DNA from 4 places in the Streptomyces sp. NBC_00212 genome. Region 2 is predicted to be linked to each of the others. Evidence: riboswitches for the same ligand, from Rfam matches in the RefSeq annotation. Region 2 holds a riboswitch; each other region holds the start of a gene.
What was found. A riboswitch is a leader RNA that binds a small molecule or an ion and turns the genes downstream of it on or off. The one in region 2 is predicted to bind cyclic di-AMP.

Region 1 (4,838 bases), 760 kb from region 2:
CGACCGCGTCCCTTCGGGGAAGACCCCCAACACCCCTCCGTCGCCCAGGACCTGGAGCGCGGTGTCGAGCGCCGACTGTGCCGCGTCCTTGCCGGAGCGGTCGACCGGGATCTGGCCGAGCGCACGGAAGAACGCCGCGGTCGCCCGGCCCCTGAGGCCCGGCGCGGTGAAGTACTCCTGCTTGGCCAGGAAGGTGAGGCGGCGCCTGAGCGTCACGCCCAGCAGGAACTGGTCGGTGAACGACTGGTGATTCCCCGCGAGGATCACCGCACCTGCCTCGGGTACTCGCCCGGCCCCTTCGACGCACGGGCGGAACAGCCACCGCAGCAGCGGCACCAGCACCACGAGACGGAATGCGAAATAGAACACTTCAGTGAGCCCTCTCCCCAGGTGACCCCCGCGCCGACGCACGCTAGCCACCCGCGGAGATCGCCGGGAGAGGGCCTATTGAGCCAAGGCCCGCCGCCCTCGGCGGCCAAAACCGCCCACTCGCCGACAGCGAAACACCCTTTGACCTGCCACTTCTCCGCGATCTCCGGACAACACCTCACCATGGTTCTGTACGTCCTGTACATTTTTTACAGAGGTCTTCGGAGCCTCCGGTCGAGGAGAGGTATGTCATGAACCACCGCCCTGCCGCCCGCTACGTGCTGCCCGAGTTCCAGGAGCGCACCGCCTCGGGCATCCGCACGCTCGATCCGTACTCCAAGCTCTTCGAGGAGCGGATCATCTTTCTCGGCACCCCGGTCGACGACGCTTCGGCCAACGACGTGATGGCCCAGTTCATGCACCTGGAGCACGCGGACCCGGACCGGGACATCTCGCTCTACATCAACTCCCCCGGCGGCTCACTCACCGCGATGGCTGCGATCCACGACACGATGCAGTTCGTCACCTGCGATGTGCAGACTTTCTGCCTGGGCCAGGCGAGCTCGGTGGCCGCGCTGCTGCTCGCGGCCGGCGCGCCCGGAAAGCGCGCCGTACAGCCCGGCTCCCGGGTGCTCCTCCAGCAGCCGGCCATCGAGGAGGCGGTGCAGGGGCAGCCGTCCGATCTGGAGATCCAGGCGGCCGAAATCCTGCGTGGGCGCGTGCTGTTGACCGAACTCCTCGCTCGGCACACGGGAAGGACCCCGGAGCAGGTGACCGCCGACATCGAGCGGGACGTGGTCTTCGACGCCGCGGGCGCCGTGGCGTACGGGCTCGCCGATCACGTACTCGAAAGCCGCAAGACGTCGCTGCGCGGGAGGTGAACCGCCGTGCTGCCACCGGAACTGCCGCCGCTGCCCGCGCTGACGCGCGCCGAGGCCGAATTCATCGACTCCTACCTCGAAGTGGTCGACCTGCTCGGCCGGATCAATCCGGCGCACGGCCACGACACGTACGCCGCCCTCAGGGCCGCCCAGGCCCTGGTCGGCCGGGCGGCCGCGCTGAAGGAGGCCCTGACGCTGATGCACCAGCGCGGGGAGGCCCATGTACACGCGCAGACGCTGACGCGGGCGCTGCGGATCCTGGACGGCGAGCGCCGCGCGGGGCGGCTCACGGTGCCCCCGCAGACGACGGGGTGAGTGCACCCGGAACCGCGAGGGATACCCGACGCGCTCATAGGGCCGACGAAACGCACCAGACGGGCTACCCCCGTTCGGCCCACCGGCGGCTACTTTCGCCGGCCCTTATGAGTTGCTTACGGGCCGTGGACAATCTGCTGAATCGATCCTTCCGTTGCTGGTACAGGGCTCGTCAGCCCCATTTGCAGTAGCGCCGAACGGCCCCTGTCCACCCGAACCAGGCAGTCGTGAGCACCCTCACACAAAGCCGTTTCGGGCCGTAAATCCGACAGTCGGTGCGTGAAGATCCCTAGGACGACAAGCCCCCGCCACCGCGGCGGGGCGGTCCGGGCGGACGCCGAGTCCTGCCGCCGTTCCGGACGACTGGTCGACAAGAGTGGACCGGCAGGAGTGGAGGACCCGAGTACTTCGGGAGGGCCGTACCCCGGCCGTCCCTCGGGGTGAAGCCGCATGCGCGGCCGGGCGTCTTCGCCAGTCCGAACCCGACAGGTCATCCTTCGCAGGCGGTTTGACGAAGGGTTGCGCATGACCGCGCACACACACGTCTCGTCGCTGGCGGTCCGCCTCGGCACCGTCTGTGCCCTCACCCTCGCCGTGACGGGCGCGATGACGCTGGCACCGGGCAGCACGCCCGAGGCGAACGCCGCCGCCGTGGCCACCAGGGCGCTCCACGTGGCCGCGTCGAAGAAGGGATCGCCCTACCAGTTCGGCGCCACGGGCCCGTACCGGTTCGACTGCTCGGGGCTCACGCTCTACTCGTTCAAGCAGGCGGGCCGCAAGCTGCCCCGCACCGCCCAGCAGCAGTACAACGGCTCCCGGCATGTCTCGGCCTCGTCCCGCAAGGCCGGGGACCTGGTGTTCTTCCACTCGGGAGGCCGGGTGTACCACGTGGGGATCTACGCCGGGAACGGCAGGATCTGGCACTCCCCCAAGGCCGGCACGGTGGTCCGCCTGGAGCGGATCTGGAGCCACAGCGTCCTGTACGGGCGGGTGGGCTGACGCGCCGCCAGACCGGGCGTCCCGGTGCGTGTCCCGCGCACCGGGACGCCCTCGGGCGCCCTCGGCACGTCTCTAGGGCCTGTCCGGCGGATCTTGTCTGGGACGCGCGGCCCTAGCCGCTCTGGACCGGCGCCGTCCACGGCAGGGCGATCCAGACCGTCTTGCCGCCGTCCGCGGTGGGCGCGACCGAGAGCCGGCCGCCGCACTCGGCCGCGAGCCAGCGGATGATCACCATGCCCCGGCCGTTGTCCTGCTGGACGGCGGCGGGCAATCGTTTCGGCCAGCGCGGGTGGCTGTCGGTCACCCCGATCCGCAGCTCCTCCTCGCGCTCCAGCTGGACGTCCACGGTGAAGGTGGGCGACTGGCCGAAGGTGTGCTGCACGGCGTTGGTGGCGAGCTCGGAGACGATGAGGCGGATCGTGTCGGCGGCCTCGGCGTCGGTCGGCAGGCCCCAGTCGGCAAGGACCCCGGCGACGTACCTCCGTGCCGCGGAGACCGAGGCGGGATCGCTCGGCAGAGTGAGGGTTGCTTCGAGGTGGTCTGCCATGGCGACGCTGTCCCTTTCCCACCCGGGCCGGCTTGAAGACTCGTAGCGGTTGAGCGCTCGCGAAGACGACATCGGCCTCGGATTGTGCTTCGCGTCAGAGTGCCACTCATCGTGCCGGTCTCGGGTGCGATCCACCAAGATATGCATATATCTGTCGCTCAAAGCAGTGAACTCTCCGACGGTAGACCGTATTTGGGCTCACACTTACCCATCGCCGGAGACGAAGGAGGCGGCTATGGGGCACGGGCCGGCGGTGCGCAGACGCAAGCTCGGCGAGGAGTTGCGCAAGCTGCGCGACGACACGGGTCTCACGAGTGGTGAGGCGGCCGGTCTGGTCGGCTGGCACCAGTCGAAGGTGAGCCGGATCGAGACCGGTCGCAGTGGCGTGAAGCCGGCGGACGTGGCCCGGCTGCTCGAAGCGTACGGGGTGCGCGACCCCGAACTCCGCGCGCTTTTGCAGGCGTTGGCCGATTCGGCGGGCGGCGCCGGGGTGGACTGGGCGCATGCGTACCGGGGCCTGCTGCCGACGCAGTACCGCGATTTCATCAGCCTGGAGTCGCAGGCGCGCTCGGCTCGCACGCTGGAGACCTCGGTGGTGCCGGGGCTTTTGCAGACGCCGGCGTACGCGCGGGCGGTGACGCGGGCCGCGCTCGGGGGGCTGCCGTCGGACAAGGTGGACTCGCTCGTGGAGGTGCGGATCGCCCGCCAGGAGGTGCTGCGCGGCGATCCGCCGCTGGTGCTCAGCGCGGTGCTCGACGAGGCGGTATTGCGTCGGCGAGTGGGCGGCCCGGCGGCCATGCGGGACCAGTTACGGCATTTGCTGCAGCTCGCCGCACTGCCGCACGTGCGGTTGCAGGTCATCCCTTTCCATTACGGCGGCTATGTCGGCCTCACCGGCCCTTTCATTATCTTTTCATTTCCGGCCATTTCAGATCTGGATGTGGTTGTTATCGACCATCTGACGAGTAGCCTCTACCTCGAACGGAGAGAAGACCTTGAGGCGTACAGTGCCGCATTCCTGACCGTCCAGGCACTCGCGCTCTCCTCCGAGGACTCGTTGGATCTCATCGCCCGGATAGCCCGGGGGGAACCGGGCTAGTTCATGGCGAGTGGGGAGGCATGATGTCCGCACGCCCTGCGCACGTTCCTTCCAGTACTTCCCTCACGACTGCCACCTGGCGGCGCAGCAGCCGCAGCGTGGGCATGAACAACTGTGTCGAGACGGCCCGGCTCAATGGCGAGCTGCTTGCCGTCCGCGACTCCCAACGGATCGACGGGCCCGCGCTGCTCTTCGGCGCCCCGGCCTGGCAACGCTTCATCTCCACTCTCAGCACAGCGAATTGAGGGGCAGCACAGCGAATTGACGAGCCGTCAGGCCGTGGGCGCGGTCCTCAGGATCGCGCCCACGGCCCTGTCGATCTGGCGCTCCGTCAGATCCGCACGGGCGGTCAGCCGGATCCGCGAGATGCCGTCCGGCACCGACGGCGGCCGGAAGCAGCCGACCACGAGCCCGGCTTCGCGGCAGTCCCCCGCCCAGGCCACCGCGGCCTCCGGCGAGGGGGCCCGCACGGAGACGACCGCGGCATCGGGACGTACCGCCAGGTGCCCGGCGGCGGTGAGCCGGCCGTGCAGTTCGGCGGCGACGGCGCGGGCCCGGCCCGCCAACTCCGGCTGCGCGCGCAGCAGTCGCAGGGCCGCGAGCGCCCCGCCGACCGACGCGGGGGCGA
Region 2 (4,838 bases):
GGCTCCGCGCGGTGGATGGCCGCGTGCAGCATGAGATTGTCGCCCGCGGGGCACCGCACGGTGAATGCGGGACCCGCGATGCGCGGCATCGGGGACCACAAAGGGCGAATGCCGATATCCATGACCTGCTCGCGGCCCAGCACGTCGGCGAGCGTGGTCGGGGGAATGTTCTTGAATTCGCTGATGGCGTTCATGTTTCTTCCTGACAGGACTTGATACGGCGTAATAAGGGCTTGTTCAGGGCGCCAGTTGGCGGCACCGGGCGCTCGGCGCCGGATGCCCGACCTCGAACGTCGGAATGATCTCAAGCGATCTGATACGCCGCCAGCAGACTTTTCCGCGAGATGGGCTCGGTGGCCACCGGAGCCGTGCAGGCATGGGTGCCCGCCAGCGCGCCGAAGCGGCCGTCCCGGGTGAGGAGGCAGGAGCCCTCGGCGCCGGCCGTGGCGACCACTGTGTCCGCGCGGCCCTCGCGGAGGATCTCCCGCATCAGCGCGGGGGTGTTGTCGCCCGCGGCCGCCGCGCTGAAGAACACGAGGTCGCAGCGGAGCGCGAACTCCCGGTGCTGGTCGGCCAGTCCGGGGTCGTACGCGTCGCCTCCCTGCCGGTTCCGCTCGCCGACTTGGTGCAGGTCGGCCCGATCGAGGAGCGGCCCGGGCACACCGCGCGAACGTGGCCCTCGGGCGCGGGCACTGGGGCTGGAGGTCGGCGTGATCGACTGCGTCGGCGACGACTGGCCCGGCTCACAGGTCCGCGAGCTGCCGGCCGAGGGCGATGTCCCCTTCGCCCCGCTGACCTCCCCGGCGGGCACCCGGCGCGCGGTGAACCTCGTGGCCGCCGACGGCCGCCGGATGTCCACCCCCGCGCCCCCGACCACCAGGACGTCGTACTCCGCACCCTCTCGGATCACCGTTCCACCTCTCTGCCGCCCGGGCTCCACCGTGGAGAGGGGCCTGTGAGCAGGATCTAAAACGGCTACGACGTCCGGGAGGCGTGTGCTGTCGCCGGTATGCGTGGCGTGGGACACAAGAGAGGGCCCGATTGTCCAATATAGGGCATTTTGGGGCGCCGCCACTCCGGGTTTTGTAATGTCCGAATTGGCCGCTATTGAGTGAGGCTCGCCTCTTTTGTGGGTGGTCTGTTTGGTTGCTCGGCGGGCGAGTGAATTGGGTCACGTGCCGGGTGATGGGGGCCCGGGTCCGGCAGGGTCATTTCGGTTGGCCGGAAAGCGAGTTGGGGGCCTCGGGCGGGGTGGTCGCCGGGTGTGGATTTAAGTGGATCTATATCCCGGATCGCGCCCATTGAATTCTGAGCTTGTTTCCACTCGGCCTATTCGCTTAAGTTCACCGTCAATCCGGATGGAACGCCGAATCCTGCCGCCGTCCGGACCCTCCCACACACGTATGGCAGGAGCGGGGGACCCAGGTAAGCCGCCGATCCGGATTCCGGAACGGCTGGGGTGAAGTCGCCTGCGCCGCGACCGGACATCTCCGCGTCCGAACCCGACAGCTCACCTCGCAGGCGAAGGAGAGGAATTCACCATGCCTGCAAAGGGCAAGCACCGCCGCCCCAAGTCCAGCTCGTTCTCCCGGGGCCTCGCCGCTGCCGGTACGGGCGGCGCCGTACTCGCCATTCCGGTGATCGGCGCGACCACGGCCGCCGCCGCGCCGGCGTCGGTCCACTCGGCCGCCACCGTGGTGGCCAAGCCGGTCACGGCGGTGAAGGCGGCCCCCACGAGCTACGCCGTCGTCGCCGGCGACTCGCTCGCCAAGATCGCCGACGCCCTCAACGTGAGCGGCGGCTGGAAGCAGCTGTACCAGGACAACCAGAGCGTCATCGGCGGCAACCCGGCCCTGATCCAGCCCGGCCTCAAGCTCACCGTGGGAGCCCCCGCCCGGGCCGCCTCGGCCGACCGTGCCGACCGCTCGGCCCGCACGACGAGCCTCACCACGGCGACCACCGCGACCACGGCCAGTGCGCCGAAGTACGCCAACAACCTGGACGGCTGGATCAAGCAGTCGCTGGACATCATGGCCCAGCACGGCATCCCGGGCAGCTACAACGGCATCTACCGCAACATCATGCGCGAGTCGTCGGGCAACCCCCTCGCGATCAACAACTGGGACTCCAACGCGGTGGCCGGAACGCCCTCCAAGGGACTCCTCCAGGTCATCCAGCCCACGTTCGCCGCCTTCCACGTGCCCGGCACGGCCCTGGACCTCTACGACCCGGTGGCCAACATCACCGCCGCGTGCAACTACGCCGCCAACAGGTACGGCTCGATCGACAACGTCTTCGGGGCGTACTGACGGCCGTCCTCGGGGCCGGGTGCTTGAGGAGGGCGCCCGGCCGACCGAGCCGACGACCCCAACTGGCCGTCCGCCGACGGGGTTTCGACTCCAGCAGGTCGGTAGGCAGGGGTGCCGGAGCGGCTTCGCTCCCCGTGTGCGGTGTTCAAACGGGGAGCGGCGCAAATTTCGTTCACCCCCCAGGGTGAACAAATCGAAGGCTGCACGTTTCTGCATGCGGCCATATTCCTAGGGTGGTAGTGCGTCACCCCGGGACCACGGTGACTGCCCGACAACCGAGTACCTCCGCGCCCGCGGGGGACAGTTCTGGACCGGGAGCTGCCATGGGAACCACCGCTCGGCCATCCGTCTCGGCGCCTGTTCCGCTTCCGCCGGGCCTGCTGCCGGACCGGTGCTGCAACGCCCGTACGTACCTGATGCAGGGGTTCACGGTGGTCGAGGTCCAGGGCACCGTCGACCTGGCCTCCGCGCCCGGCGTGCAGCTGCACCTCGACGCCGCCACGCAGCCGGCCGGTGCCCGCGTGATCGTGGACCTGCGGCCCGTCGACTTCTTCGACTGCGCCGCCCTCACCCTGCTGTGCCGGGCGTACCGGAGAATCCGGGCGCGCGACGGCCACCTCGGCGTGGTGTGCGTACGGCCGTGGCATCTGCGGATCCTGACGGCGGGCGGCCTCGACCCGCTCTTCAAGCCGACGACCACGATCGAGGGGGCGGCCCTGGCCGCCCTGACCGCGCCGAACACCGGCGACAACTAGTGCGCGCAGGGCGTTGAAACACACGAAGAAGAGCGGGCGCCCTTGACGGGAATGTCGGCGAGGGCGGGCGTATCGTCGCGCAGGTGACTGCGATGAGAAAGATCATCCTTCCCATGTCGGTCTCTCTCGACGGCTTTTTCGCGGGGCCCGAGGGCGAAATCGACTGGCACATGGTCGACGACGAGCTGCACGGGTACGTCAACGAACAGCTCAGGCCCATGGGCGCCTTCATCAGCGGGCGCGTGACCCATGAGCTCATGGCCGAGTACTGGCCCACCGCCGACACCGACCCTTCCGCCTCCCCGCCGGTGGTCGAATTCGCCGGAATCTGGCGGGAGATGCCGAAGATCGTGTACTCCCGGACCCTCCAGAAGGCCGACTGGAACACCACGGTCGAACACGAGGTCGTCCCGGCGGAGATCGAGGAGCTCAAGGCGCGCCCCGGCGGGGACCTCGTGATCGGCGGGGCGAATCTCGCCGCCACGTTCCGGCGCCACGACCTCATCGACGAGTACCGCCTCTACGTCCACCCGGTCCTGCTCGGCACCGGCAAGCGCCTCTTCTCGACCTCGCACGCCGACACGCACAAGCTGCGCCTCGTCGAGACCCGCACCTTCGGCAACGGCGTCGTCCTCCTGCACCACGAGCGGGTCCGGGCGGCGGAGTAACCGGCACGCGCACGCACCGGACGACGGCGGGACGGGAAACATGGAACGGCAACTGGCCGGGCAATGGCTGACGACAGCCGTCGAGGAGGCCCGAGCGGGCCTCGCGGAGGGCGGCATCCCGATCGGCGCGGCGCTCTACGGCGCGGACGGGGCGGTGCTGGGCCGCGGACACAACCTCCGGGTGCAGGAGGACGATCCTTCCCTGCACGCGGAGACGGCGGCGTTCCGCAATGCGGGAAGGCAGCGTTCGTACCGGGGAACGACGATGGTGACCACGCTGTCCCCGTGCTGGTATTGCAGCGGCCTGGTACGGCAGTTCGGCATCTCGCGCGTCGTCGTGGGGGAGGACGAGACGTTCCGGGGCGGTCAGGAATGGCTGGCCCGGCACGGGGTGGAGATCGTGGTGCTCGGTGATCCGGAATGCGTCGCCATGATGAGGGAGTTCGTCGCGGCGAATCCCGAATTGTGGAATGAGGACATCGGGGCGTGACCGATCACGGAGGGAGTTCTCAACTCGCTTTCTCCCTGCGGTTGTTGAGGTGGGCCGCCAGCTCTCTCAGATGGCTGACCGTGGAGATTCCCGCCGGCAGCCCAGCCGGTCGCGGCCCCGGCGTGACAAGCACCGCCGACATCCCGTACTTGTGCGGCCCCACCGCATCGTTCTCCGGGTTGTCACCCACGAACAGGATGTCCTCGCACGGGCAGCCCGCAGCCGTAGCCACCGCCGCGTAGAAGCGCGGATCCGGCTTGCGGATGCCCAGCGTGCCGGAGAGCACCAACGCGTCGAAGCAGTCGGCGATTCCGGCCGCTTTCAGGGTCTGGCGGCGGACCCGCTCGGGGCGGTCCGTGTTCGAGGCGAGAACGCACGTCAGGCCGGTCCTGTGCAGGTCCCGCAGCGCCGCTGCCGCCCCGGGGTCGATCCTCGCGTCGGGCAGCGCCGTGAACACCGCTTCCGTCGCGAGCCGCAGGTCAGGGATGCCTGCGCCGCTGTCCTGGGCGGCGCGGCGCAGGCGCGTCGCGAAGGTGCTGCGTACCTCCCGGGCTCGGTCGGCCTCCCTCAGCCGCCGGGTCGCGTTGTCGAACCGGGTGGGGAAGTCGTCGGGGAC
Region 3 (4,838 bases), 5.8 Mb from region 2:
ACGTACTACGCGCCCAACAACGCGGTGATCGCGGTGGTCGGCGACATCGACCCCGAGCAGACGCTGGCCTGGGTGGAGAAGTACTTCGGCTCCATCCCCACCCACGACGGCAAGCAGCCGCCGCGCGACGGCGCGCTGCCCGACACCATGGGCGGGCAGCTGCGCGAGGTCGTCGAGGAGGACGTCCCGGCGCGCGCCCTGATGGCCGCCTACCGGCTGCCGCACGACGGCACCCGCGAGGCCGACGCCGCCGACCTGGCGCTGACCGTTCTCGGCGGCGGCGAGTCCTCCCGGCTGCACAACCGCCTGGTCCGCCGCGACCAGACCGCCGTCGCGGCCGGGTTCGGCCTGCTGCGGCTCGCCGGCGCCCCCTCGCTCGGCTGGCTGGACGTCAAGACGTCGGCCGGCGTCGACGTCCCGGACATCGAGGCCGCGGTCGACGAGGAGCTCGCCCGGTTCGCCGAGGAGGGCCCGACCGAGGAGGAGATGGAGCGCGCCCAGGCCCAGTTGGAGCGCGAGTGGCTCGACCGGCTCGGCACCGTGGCCGGCCGCGCCGACGAACTGTGCCGGTACGCCGTGCTGTTCGGCGACCCGCAGCTCGCCCTGACCGCCGTGGACCGCGTCCTGGACATCACCGCACAGGAGGTCAAGGCGGTCGCCGCCGCGACCCTGCGCCCCGACAACCGGGCGGTCCTGGTGTACGAGCCCACCGAGGCACCCGAGGCAGGCAACGAAGAGGAAGAGGCGGGCCAGTGACGGACGCTGTCGTGACCATGGAGTTCCACCCGCAGCCGGCCGCCGGCACCGCCACGCCGTGGGCCTTCCCGGCCCCCGAGCGCGGCACGCTTCCCAACGGCCTCACCGTGCTGCGCTGCCACCGCCCGGGCCAGCAGGTCGTCGCCGTGGAGATCTTCCTCGCGGCCCCGCTGGACGCCGAGCCCGAGGGCCTCGACGGCGTCGCCACGATCATGGCGCGCGCCCTGACCGAGGGCACCGACAAGCACTCGGCCGAGGAGTTCGCCGCCGAGCTGGAGCGGTGCGGCGCCACCATCGACGCGCACGCCGACCACCCCGGCGTCCGGATCTCCCTCGAAGTGCCCGTCTCGCGACTGCCCAAGGCGCTCTCGCTGCTCGCCGAGGCGCTGCGGGCCCCCGCGTTCGCCGACTCCGAGGTCGAGCGGCTCGTACGCAACCGGCTCGACGAGATCCCGCACGAGCAGGCCAACCCGTCCCGGCGGGCCGCCAAGCAGCTCTCCAAGGAGCTCTTCCCGGCCTCCGCGCGCATGTCCCGGCCCCGCCAGGGCACCGAGGAGACCGTCGCCGCCATCGACGCGGCCGCGGTGCGCGCCTTCTACGAGGCGTACGTGCGCCCGGCGACGACGGTCACCGTCGTCGTCGGCGACCTGGCGGGCACCGACCTCGACGCGATCCTCGCGGACACCCTGGGCGACTGGACCGGCAACACGGCCGAGCCGCGCCCCATGCCGCCGATCACCGCCGACGACACCGGCCGGGTCGTCATCGTGGACCGCCCCGGCGCGGTCCAGACCCAGCTGCTCATCGGCCGCATCGGTGCCGACCGGCACGACCGGGTCTGGGCGGCCCAGGTGCTCGGCACGTACTGCCTGGGCGGCACCCTCACCTCGCGCCTGGACCGGGTGCTGCGCGAGGAGAAGGGCTACACCTACGGCGTTCGCGCGTTCGGCCAGGTGCTGCGCTCGGGCCCGGACGGCGGTGCGGCCATGCTCGCCATCAGCGGCTCGGTCGACACCCCGAACACCGGCCCGGCCCTCGACGACCTGTGGAAGGTGCTGCGCACGCTGGCGGCCGAGGGTCTGACGGACGCCGAGCGCGAGACGGCCGTGCAGAACCTGGTGGGCGTCGCGCCGCTCAAGTACGAGACCGCGGCGGCCGTCGCGGGAACGCTGGCCGACCAGGTCGAGCAGTTCCTGCCCGACGACTACCAGGCGCAGTTGTACGCGCTGCTCGCGGAGACCGGCACCGTGGAGGCGACGGCGGCCGTCGTCAACGCCTTCCCGGCCGACCGGCTCGTCACGGTCCTGGTGGGCGACGCGGCACAGATCGAGGAGCCCGTCAGGGCGCTCGGAATCGGTGAAGTGACCGTCGTAGCAGGCTGATTGAGGAACCGTCCGGGCCCGTCGAGGCACCCGGACGGCCGAGGGTCACGGGACCCCGGTGGCGGATGCGCTGCCGGGGTCCTCCTGATCTTCGGCGCAATGTCCGGTTTGTTGGGGAGGTTGCCTGTCTGTCATGTGGCGTGCGCTACAAAAACCGGTGTCTGTTTGGTGATTGAAAGATCAGCCGTCTAGCGTCGGTCCCGCTGTCCGTCACCACCCGTCGCAGCCGCGGCACCGGACAGTGATCGCCGAGTCCCCGAAGGCGCGAGCCTGGGGAGCCGGGGACCCACTCAGTCCCTGGGGTGAATCGGACGCCTCCGCCCGCGGAGGAGCCCGTAGGAGACCTTCCTGCTCCGAACCCGTCAGCTAACCCGGTAGGCGAGATGGAAGGAAAGGACACCGCCACTTCATGGCGTTCACCCGTGCCACCGGGAAGCATCGCGCGCCCAGCCGTATGACGCGCCGCAGCGCGAACATCGCGGGCATCGCCACCCTCGCCACCGCCGGAGTCGTAGGCACCCTCGCCTCCCCGGCCATGGCGGCTCCGTCCGCCGCCGCCGACACGGGCCTGACTCAGGCCATCGTCATCGGCGACACCATCGCCGACCAGGTGGGGGCCCAGGCCGACGCGCAGAAGCAGGCCGCCGCGAAGGCCAAGGCGAAGGCGGAAGCCGAGGCCGCCGCGAAGGCGAAGGCCGAGCAGCGGGCCAAGGAGGCGCGCGAGGCCAAGGAGCGCGCGGCGCGCGAGGCCGAGCGCAAGCGCCTCAACACCTTCGTGGCCCCCATATCCGACAGTTATGTGTCCACCGGCTACAAGACCGGCGGATCGCTGTGGTCCTCCGGCAGCCACACCGGCATCGACTTCCATGCGGCGAGCGGCACTTCGGTGCACGCCGTGGGTCTGGGCACCGTCGTCGAGGCGGGCTGGGGCGGCGCGTACGGCAACAACGTCGTGATCAAGATGAACGACGGCACGTACACCCAGTACGGCCACCTCTCGGTCATCCAGGTCTCCGTCGGCCAGTCCGTCGAGCCGGGCCAGCAGATCGCCCTGTCGGGCAACACAGGCAACACCACCGGCCCTCACCTCCACTTCGAGGCCCGCACCGGCCCGGACTACGGCTCGGACATCGACCCCGTCGCCTACCTGCGCTCGCACGGCGTGAACGTCTGAGACGTACGAGCCGTACGAGCCGTACGAGACATCCGAGGCGTACGAGACGTCCAAGAGGTCCAAGACGTCCGCGCGCACACCGAAGGCCCCCGGCATGCTGCCGGGGGCCTTCGGCATTGGCCAAAAGATATCCATTGGTTCCGGCCCGTCACCGGGAATTAACAAGGCCTGCCATAGAGTCACGGAACAGGCATTGCCCGACCGCGTTTCGCGGGGATTAAGGCGGAGGTTCGGCCATGCGCATTCCGGCGCATTCGGTATGCACGGCAATCCGCGACGATATCGTCTCGGGTGTCCATGAGCGCGGCAGCCGGCTCACCGAGGAAGTCCTCGCACGCCGTTACGGAGTCTCGCGCGTCCCGGTCCGCGAGGCCCTGCGCACCCTGGAGTCCGAGGGGTTCGTCACCACCCGCAGACACGCCGGCGCCTGCGTGGCCGAGCCCACCGACCTTGAGGCGGCCGACCTCCTCGAACTCCGCCTGGTGCTTGAGCCGTTGGCCGCCGCCCGGGCCGCGGGCCGCCGCAGCGAGGCCCATCTCAAGGTGCTGCGCGGCCTGGTGAGGCTGGGTCAGGACCGGGCCCGGCGCGGTCAGGGCGAGGACCTGCGCTCGCTGGGCGGCTGGTTCCACGAGACGCTCGCCCAGGCCTCCGCGAGCCCCGGACTCATCGCGCTGCTCACGCAGTTGAGGCACAAGGTCGCCTGGATGTACGCGGTCGAGGCGCCGGCCCGCCCGGCCGAGGCCTGGGCCGAACTCGGCGCGATCACCGACGCGGTGGCCCGCGGCGACGCCGAACGCGCCCGTTCGCTCACCGCCCTGCACGCGGAGCGATCCTTTTCCGCCCATCGGCTGCGCGGGCCCGCGGCCGTGAGGACTTCGCAACATGCCGTAAACACCGCGAGCGCCCGCACTTAACAGCACGGCCGTATACAAAGAAAGGCGATAAGGGGCGCCGCATCGCGCTGCCCGCAATTCGTTTCCCGCACGCGCATTACTGGGAAACGAAAGGACCGCCGAGCCCGAATTCGGGTTCCGCGGTCCTTCGATGTGACGGGACGTGCCGTCGACCGGATCAGACGGTCTCGGGGAGTTCCTCAAGACCCTCGGCGACCAGCTTGGCCAGCCGGTCGAGAGCGACGTCCGCGCCCTCGGCGTCGGAGGCCAGCACGATCTCCTCGCCGCCCTGCGCACCCAGACCGAGCACCGCGAGCATGGACGCGGCGTTGACCGGGTTGCCGTCGGCCTTGGCGATCGTCATGGGGACTCCGGCAGCCGTGGCGGCACGGACGAAGATGGACGCGGGGCGGGCGTGCAGGCCCTCGGCCCAGCCGACGTTGACGCGGCGCTCAGCCATGGTGTTGCCCTTCGAAATCTCTGACGGTTGTCTAGACCAGTCTCTCATGTGGTGCGCGGTGCTCGTACCGACCTTAGGCCCCGGTGCGCCGCCGATCGGCCCTGCCCACCTTGCCCCGCCCCGTACGGCCCCGCGACCCGTACGCTTTCGGTATGACGACGGCGTCCGACCCC
Region 4 (4,838 bases), 2.9 Mb from region 2:
ACCGCGAAGCCGGCCCTCAGCACCTCTTGGTCCTCTTGATCCACCGCGTGAATGTAGGGGAGAGGGCGGGATACGGTCGAGAGGTGCAGGACAACAACCCCATTCCGCCCGCCCCGCCCGCCCCCGAACTCTTCACCTGGGAGTTCGCCACCGACCCGTACCCGGCCTACGCCTGGCTGCGCGAGCACGCCCCCGTGCACCGCACCCGGCTGCCCAGCGGCGTCGAGGCGTGGCTGGTCACGCGGTACGGGGACGCCAAGCAGGCCCTCGCCGACCAGCGGCTCTCCAAGAACCCCGCGCACCACGACGAGCCGGCCCACGCCAAGGGCAGGACGGGCATCCCGGGTGAGCGCAAGGCCGAGCTGATGACGCACCTGCTCAACATCGACCCGCCGGACCACACCCGGCTCCGCCGCCTCGTCTCCAAGGCGTTCACTCCGCGTACCGTCGCCCAATTCGCGCCCCGGGTACAGGAGTTGACGGATCAGCTCATCGACGCCTTCGAGGGCAGGGGAGCGGCCGATCTCATCCACGAGTTCGCCTTTCCACTGCCCATCTACGCCATCTGCGACCTGCTCGGCGTACCCCGCGAGGACCAGGACGACTTCCGTGACTGGGCAGGCATGATGATCCGCCATGGAGGCGGCCCCCGAGGCGGCGTCGCCCGCTCGGTCAAGAAGATGCGCACCTACCTCGCCGAGCTCATCCACAAGAAGCGCGAGAACCCCGGAGACGACCTCATCTCCCGGCTCATCGAGGCCAGCGACCACGGCGAGCACCTGTCGGAGAACGAAGTCGCGGCCATGGCCTTCATCGTGCTCTTCGCCGGATTCGAGACGACCGTCAATCTGATCGGCAATGGGGTCTATGCCCTGTTGCGCAACCCCGGCCAACGGGAGCGGCTCCAGGACTCCCTCGCCGCGGGGGAGAGCGACCTCCTCGAAACCGGCGTCGAGGAACTCCTGCGTTACGACGGGCCTGTCGAGATGGCCACCTGGCGGTTCGCCACCCGGCCGCTGACGCTCGGCGGGCAGGACATCGCGGCCGGCGACCCCGTGCTCGTCGTGCTCGCCGCCGCCGACCGCGACCCCGAGCGCTTCGCCGACCCGGACACCCTCGACCTCGGCCGCAAGGACAACCAGCACCTCGGGTACGGGCACGGGATCCACTACTGCCTCGGTGCCCCGCTCGCCCGGCTCGAAGGGCAGACCGCTCTGGCGACCCTGCTGCGGCGCCTCCCTGACCTGCGGCTCGCGGTGGAACCTGACGATTTGCGCTGGCGCGGCGGGCTCATCATGCGCGGACTGCGCACCCTGCCGGTCGAGTTCACCAGCCCATGACGATCGCCCGCATCTGACGGGCCGTCAAGACTGTGACTTTTATGTGATCCCGGGTGCATCGACTTGTGACAAGCGTTCGAGTACGGCTACGTTCACCGTTCATTCGGCTCAGCAGTCACACGGAAGGCCTTTTGCATGCGCTCCGGGAATGGACGGCATCGTCGACCCCGCCAGGCACCCGCTCTCGTCGTCGCGGCAGGAGTGACCGGATCGGCCATCGCCCTTCCTCTGCTCGCCGCGACCGGCGCGAACGCCGCGGACGCGAACACCTGGAACCAGGTGGCCGCCTGCGAGTCCGGCGGGATGTGGAGCGCCGACTTCGGCAACGGCCTGTACGGCGGGCTCCAGTTCTCGCAGGCCACCTGGGAGGCGTACGGCGGTACGGACTACGCCCAGCGCGCCGACCTCGCCAGCCGTGCCCAGCAGATAGCCGTCGCCGAGCAGGTGCTCGCGGCCAAGGGCCCGGGGGCCTTCGCGAACTGCGGCAGCGGCGCCGGGCTCACCAAGGGCGGCGGCTCGGCGGACGTCGACCCGGGCGCGCCCGACACGTCGACCGGGACGCCCACGCCCACGCCCGCTCCCGCGACCCCCACCGTCCCGCCGACCAAGGCGCCCGAAGCCCCGGCGCCGAGCGGCTCCACGCCCGCCACGCCGGCCCCGGGTGCCACGAAGCCGAGCGACCCGGCCAAGCCCCCGACGCCCTCCGCGTCCACCCCGGCGAGCCCCGGCAAGCACCGCGGGGCGCCCTCGCCGGAGGAGAGCGCGGGCACGGCTCCGGGCGGCACGTCCTCGTCCGCCCCGACGACCGGTCAGGTCGAACCTGGCACTCCGGCCGGTACGAGTGGTTCGAACGATTCGGGCAACTCATCCGATAGCCGCGATTCCGGACGGCATGCCTCGCGGGGTGACGATGCCTCACGTGAGTCCGGCAACACCCCCGCCGCGAACGGCGACTACACCGTCCGGCCCGGCGACAACCTGTCCGCCATCGCCGAGGCGAACAAGATCCAGGGCGGCTGGCCCGCGCTGTACCACGCCAACGAGAAGCTGATCGGCACCGACCCCAACCTCATCCTGCCTGGCCAGAGCCTGGACCTGAAGGATGCGGCGGCGGCTCTGACGGCCCCGAACTCGGCACCGAAGCAGGGTTAGTTCGCGGGCCTATGTCCGTTCTGTGCAAATGAGACATGGGTCTCTTCGCCTCAACTGGCTTGTCCCGTCTGCCCGGTCCGTCCGCCCCGCCCCTCACCTGCGGAAACACCCCTTCTGTATCGGCAAGTAGGGGGGATTTCTCCCCGATGTGCGTCTTTGAACATTGGCGGGGCGTGTGTTTTCGTCGGACTCGCTCGTCACCACGAGCCCCGTCGACCGAGCACGCCGAATCCTGCCGTCGGCCGACGGGAACAGTCGACGCTTATGCGCCGTAGGCAGGAGCGGGGGACCCAAGGTAAGTGCCGGGCCCGGCAGTTCGAGTGACTGCCGCAACGGCTTGGGGTGAAGACGGGCGCATCGACGCTCGGCCGGGCAGCTCACGCCCGAACCCGACAGCTCACCTCGCAGGCGTCGGTGAGGAGAACCTCCATGCTGCTTTCCGGCAAGGGCAAGCACCGTCGCCCGTCCAAGGCCGTCCGTGTCGCCACGCTGGCCGGTGTCACCGGCGCCGCCGTGGCCGCCCCGCTGATGGCGGCGGGCAACGCCTCCGCCGCTTCCGTCCAGACCTGGGACGCCGTCGCCCAGTGCGAGTCCGGCGGCAACTGGTCCATCAACACCGGCAACGGCTACTACGGCGGCCTGCAGTTCTCGCAGTCCTCCTGGGCCGCCGCCGGCGGCACCCAGTACGCCTCGCGCGCCGACCTGGCCACCAAGGGCCAGCAGATAGCCACCGCCGAGAAGCTGCTCGCCATCCAGGGCCCGGGTGCCTGGGGCTGCGCCGGCGCCGGCAACCTGACCGCGGGCGGCAGCAAGGCCGACGTGGACACCTCCGGTTCGTCCTCCTCGAAGCCGAAGGCCTCGAAGCCCGCGGCGCCCAAGCAGCAGGCCCAGCCCCAGCAGAAGTCGCAGCCGAAGGCGCAGAAGTCCGAGCGCACCGAGTCCGCGCCGGCCAGCCGCGACCAGCAGCGCACCGAGCCGGTCAAGCAGGGCAACGGCGAATACACCGTCAAGTCCGGCGACACCCTCGGCAACATCGCGGCCGCCAACGGCGTCAAGGGCGGCTGGCAGAAGCTGTTCGAGCTGAACAAGGACATCGTCAAGGACGCGAACCTGATCTTCCCGGGCCAGAAGCTGCACCTCGGCTGAGACTGACCCACCCCCAGGTCGCCCCGACCCGGCGCGCATTCCCCCGTACGCGCCGGGCCGGGGTTTTCGCTGTTACCCGGCAGTAGTGTTGTGGTCCTTTGCCCGGGATTAAGGGTCCTTGGTCCCTTTTTCGTCCCAGGAGGCGGGCACTCGGCTGGCCGGAGCCCCAGAGCCGGTTAGGCTCTTGTCGCAAGGCGAACGCGACCCCGCACGACCTTGCACTGCTTGCGTCACATCTAGCGTCACATCCCAGAAGGAGATGCTCGTGCCGTCCATCGACGTCGTCGTAGCCCGGGAAATCCTGGACTCCCGAGGCAACCCCACGGTCGAGGTCGAGGTCGGCCTCGACGACGGCAGCACCGGCCGTGCTGCAGTTCCGTCCGGCGCCTCCACCGGTGCCTTCGAGGCCATCGAGCTCCGCGACGGTGACCCCAACCGCTACGGCGGCAAGGGTGTCGAGAAGGCCGTCCTCGCCGTCATCGAGCAGATCGGCCCGGAGCTCGTCGGCTACGACGCCACCGAGCAGCGCCTGATCGACCAGGCCATGTTCGACCTGGACGCCACGGACAACAAGGGCTCGCTCGGCGCCAACGCCATCCTCGGCGTCTCCCTCGCCGTCGCGCACGCCGCCTCCGAGGCCAGCGACCTGCCGCTGTTCCGCTACCTGGGCGGCCCCAACGCGCACCTGCTGCCCGTCCCGATGATGAACATCCTCAACGGTGGGTCGCACGCCGACTCCAACGTCGACATCCAGGAGTTCATGATCGCCCCGATCGGCGCGGAGTCCTTCTCCGAGGCCCTTCGCTGGGGTGCCGAGGTCTACCACACGCTCAAGGGCGTCCTGAAGCGCAAGGGCCTCTCCACCGGCCTCGGCGACGAGGGCGGCTTCGCGCCGAACCTGGAGTCCAACCGCGCAGCCCTGGACCTCATCGTCGAGGCCATCAAGGAAGCCGGCTACGCCCCGGGCAAGGACATCGCGCTCGCGCTCGACGTCGCCGCGTCCGAGTTCTACAAGGACGGCAAGTACGAGTTCGAGGGCAAGTCCCGCTCGGCCGCCGAGATGACCGAGTACTACGAGGAGCTCGTCTCCGCGTACCCGCTGGTCTCCATCGAGGACCCGCTGTTCGAGGACGACTGGGCCGGCTGGAACACCATCACCTCGCGCCTCGGCTCGAAGGTCCAGATCGTCGGCGACGACCT

Region 1: it holds a riboswitch for cyclic di-AMP, as region 2 does, so the genes downstream of both, OHA17_RS33630 (C40 family peptidase) here and OHA17_RS37200 (transglycosylase SLT domain-containing protein) in region 2, are expected to answer to the same signal.
Region 3: it holds a riboswitch for cyclic di-AMP, as region 2 does, so the genes downstream of both, OHA17_RS10440 (M23 family metallopeptidase) here and OHA17_RS37200 (transglycosylase SLT domain-containing protein) in region 2, are expected to answer to the same signal.
Region 4: it holds a riboswitch for cyclic di-AMP, as region 2 does, so the genes downstream of both, OHA17_RS23840 (transglycosylase family protein) here and OHA17_RS37200 (transglycosylase SLT domain-containing protein) in region 2, are expected to answer to the same signal.

What each region holds. Positions count from the first base shown of each region.
Region 1 is NZ_CP108115.1:7,366,205-7,371,042, reverse strand. Features, by position in the region: gene OHA17_RS33645 (1-acyl-sn-glycerol-3-phosphate acyltransferase) at 1-369, opposite strand, end outside; gene OHA17_RS33640 (ATP-dependent Clp protease proteolytic subunit) at 621-1,250, shown strand; gene OHA17_RS33635 (hypothetical protein) at 1,257-1,565, shown strand; cyclic di-AMP (ydaO/yuaA leader) riboswitch at 1,904-2,087, shown strand; gene OHA17_RS33630 (C40 family peptidase) at 2,091-2,564, shown strand; gene OHA17_RS33625 (ATP-binding protein) at 2,677-3,111, opposite strand; gene OHA17_RS33620 (helix-turn-helix transcriptional regulator) at 3,347-4,210, shown strand; gene OHA17_RS33615 (DUF397 domain-containing protein) at 4,231-4,455, shown strand; gene OHA17_RS33610 (8-amino-7-oxononanoate synthase) at 4,483-4,838, opposite strand, start outside.
Region 2 is NZ_CP108115.1:8,127,570-8,132,407, forward strand. Features, by position in the region: gene OHA17_RS37185 (RraA family protein) at 1-194, opposite strand, end outside; gene OHA17_RS37190 (hypothetical protein) at 305-661, opposite strand; gene OHA17_RS37195 (hypothetical protein) at 711-959, shown strand; cyclic di-AMP (ydaO/yuaA leader) riboswitch at 1,355-1,537, shown strand; gene OHA17_RS37200 (transglycosylase SLT domain-containing protein) at 1,542-2,309, shown strand; gene OHA17_RS37205 (anti-sigma factor antagonist) at 2,633-3,064, shown strand; gene OHA17_RS37210 (dihydrofolate reductase family protein) at 3,157-3,732, shown strand; gene OHA17_RS37215 (nucleoside deaminase) at 3,773-4,222, shown strand; gene OHA17_RS37220 (HAD family hydrolase) at 4,242-4,838, opposite strand, start outside.
Region 3 is NZ_CP108115.1:2,292,674-2,297,511, reverse strand. Features, by position in the region: gene OHA17_RS10450 (M16 family metallopeptidase) at 1-756, shown strand, start outside; gene OHA17_RS10445 (M16 family metallopeptidase) at 774-2,138, shown strand; cyclic di-AMP (ydaO/yuaA leader) riboswitch at 2,375-2,534, shown strand; gene OHA17_RS10440 (M23 family metallopeptidase) at 2,548-3,312, shown strand; gene OHA17_RS10435 (GntR family transcriptional regulator) at 3,549-4,226, shown strand; gene OHA17_RS10430 (HPr family phosphocarrier protein) at 4,384-4,665, opposite strand; gene OHA17_RS10425 (GNAT family N-acetyltransferase) at 4,818-4,838, shown strand, end outside.
Region 4 is NZ_CP108115.1:5,186,573-5,191,410, forward strand. Features, by position in the region: gene OHA17_RS23825 (globin domain-containing protein) at 1-44, opposite strand, end outside; gene OHA17_RS23830 (cytochrome P450) at 84-1,340, shown strand; gene OHA17_RS23835 (transglycosylase family protein) at 1,476-2,492, shown strand; cyclic di-AMP (ydaO/yuaA leader) riboswitch at 2,750-2,918, shown strand; gene OHA17_RS23840 (transglycosylase family protein) at 2,922-3,638, shown strand; gene eno (phosphopyruvate hydratase) at 3,898-4,838, shown strand, end outside.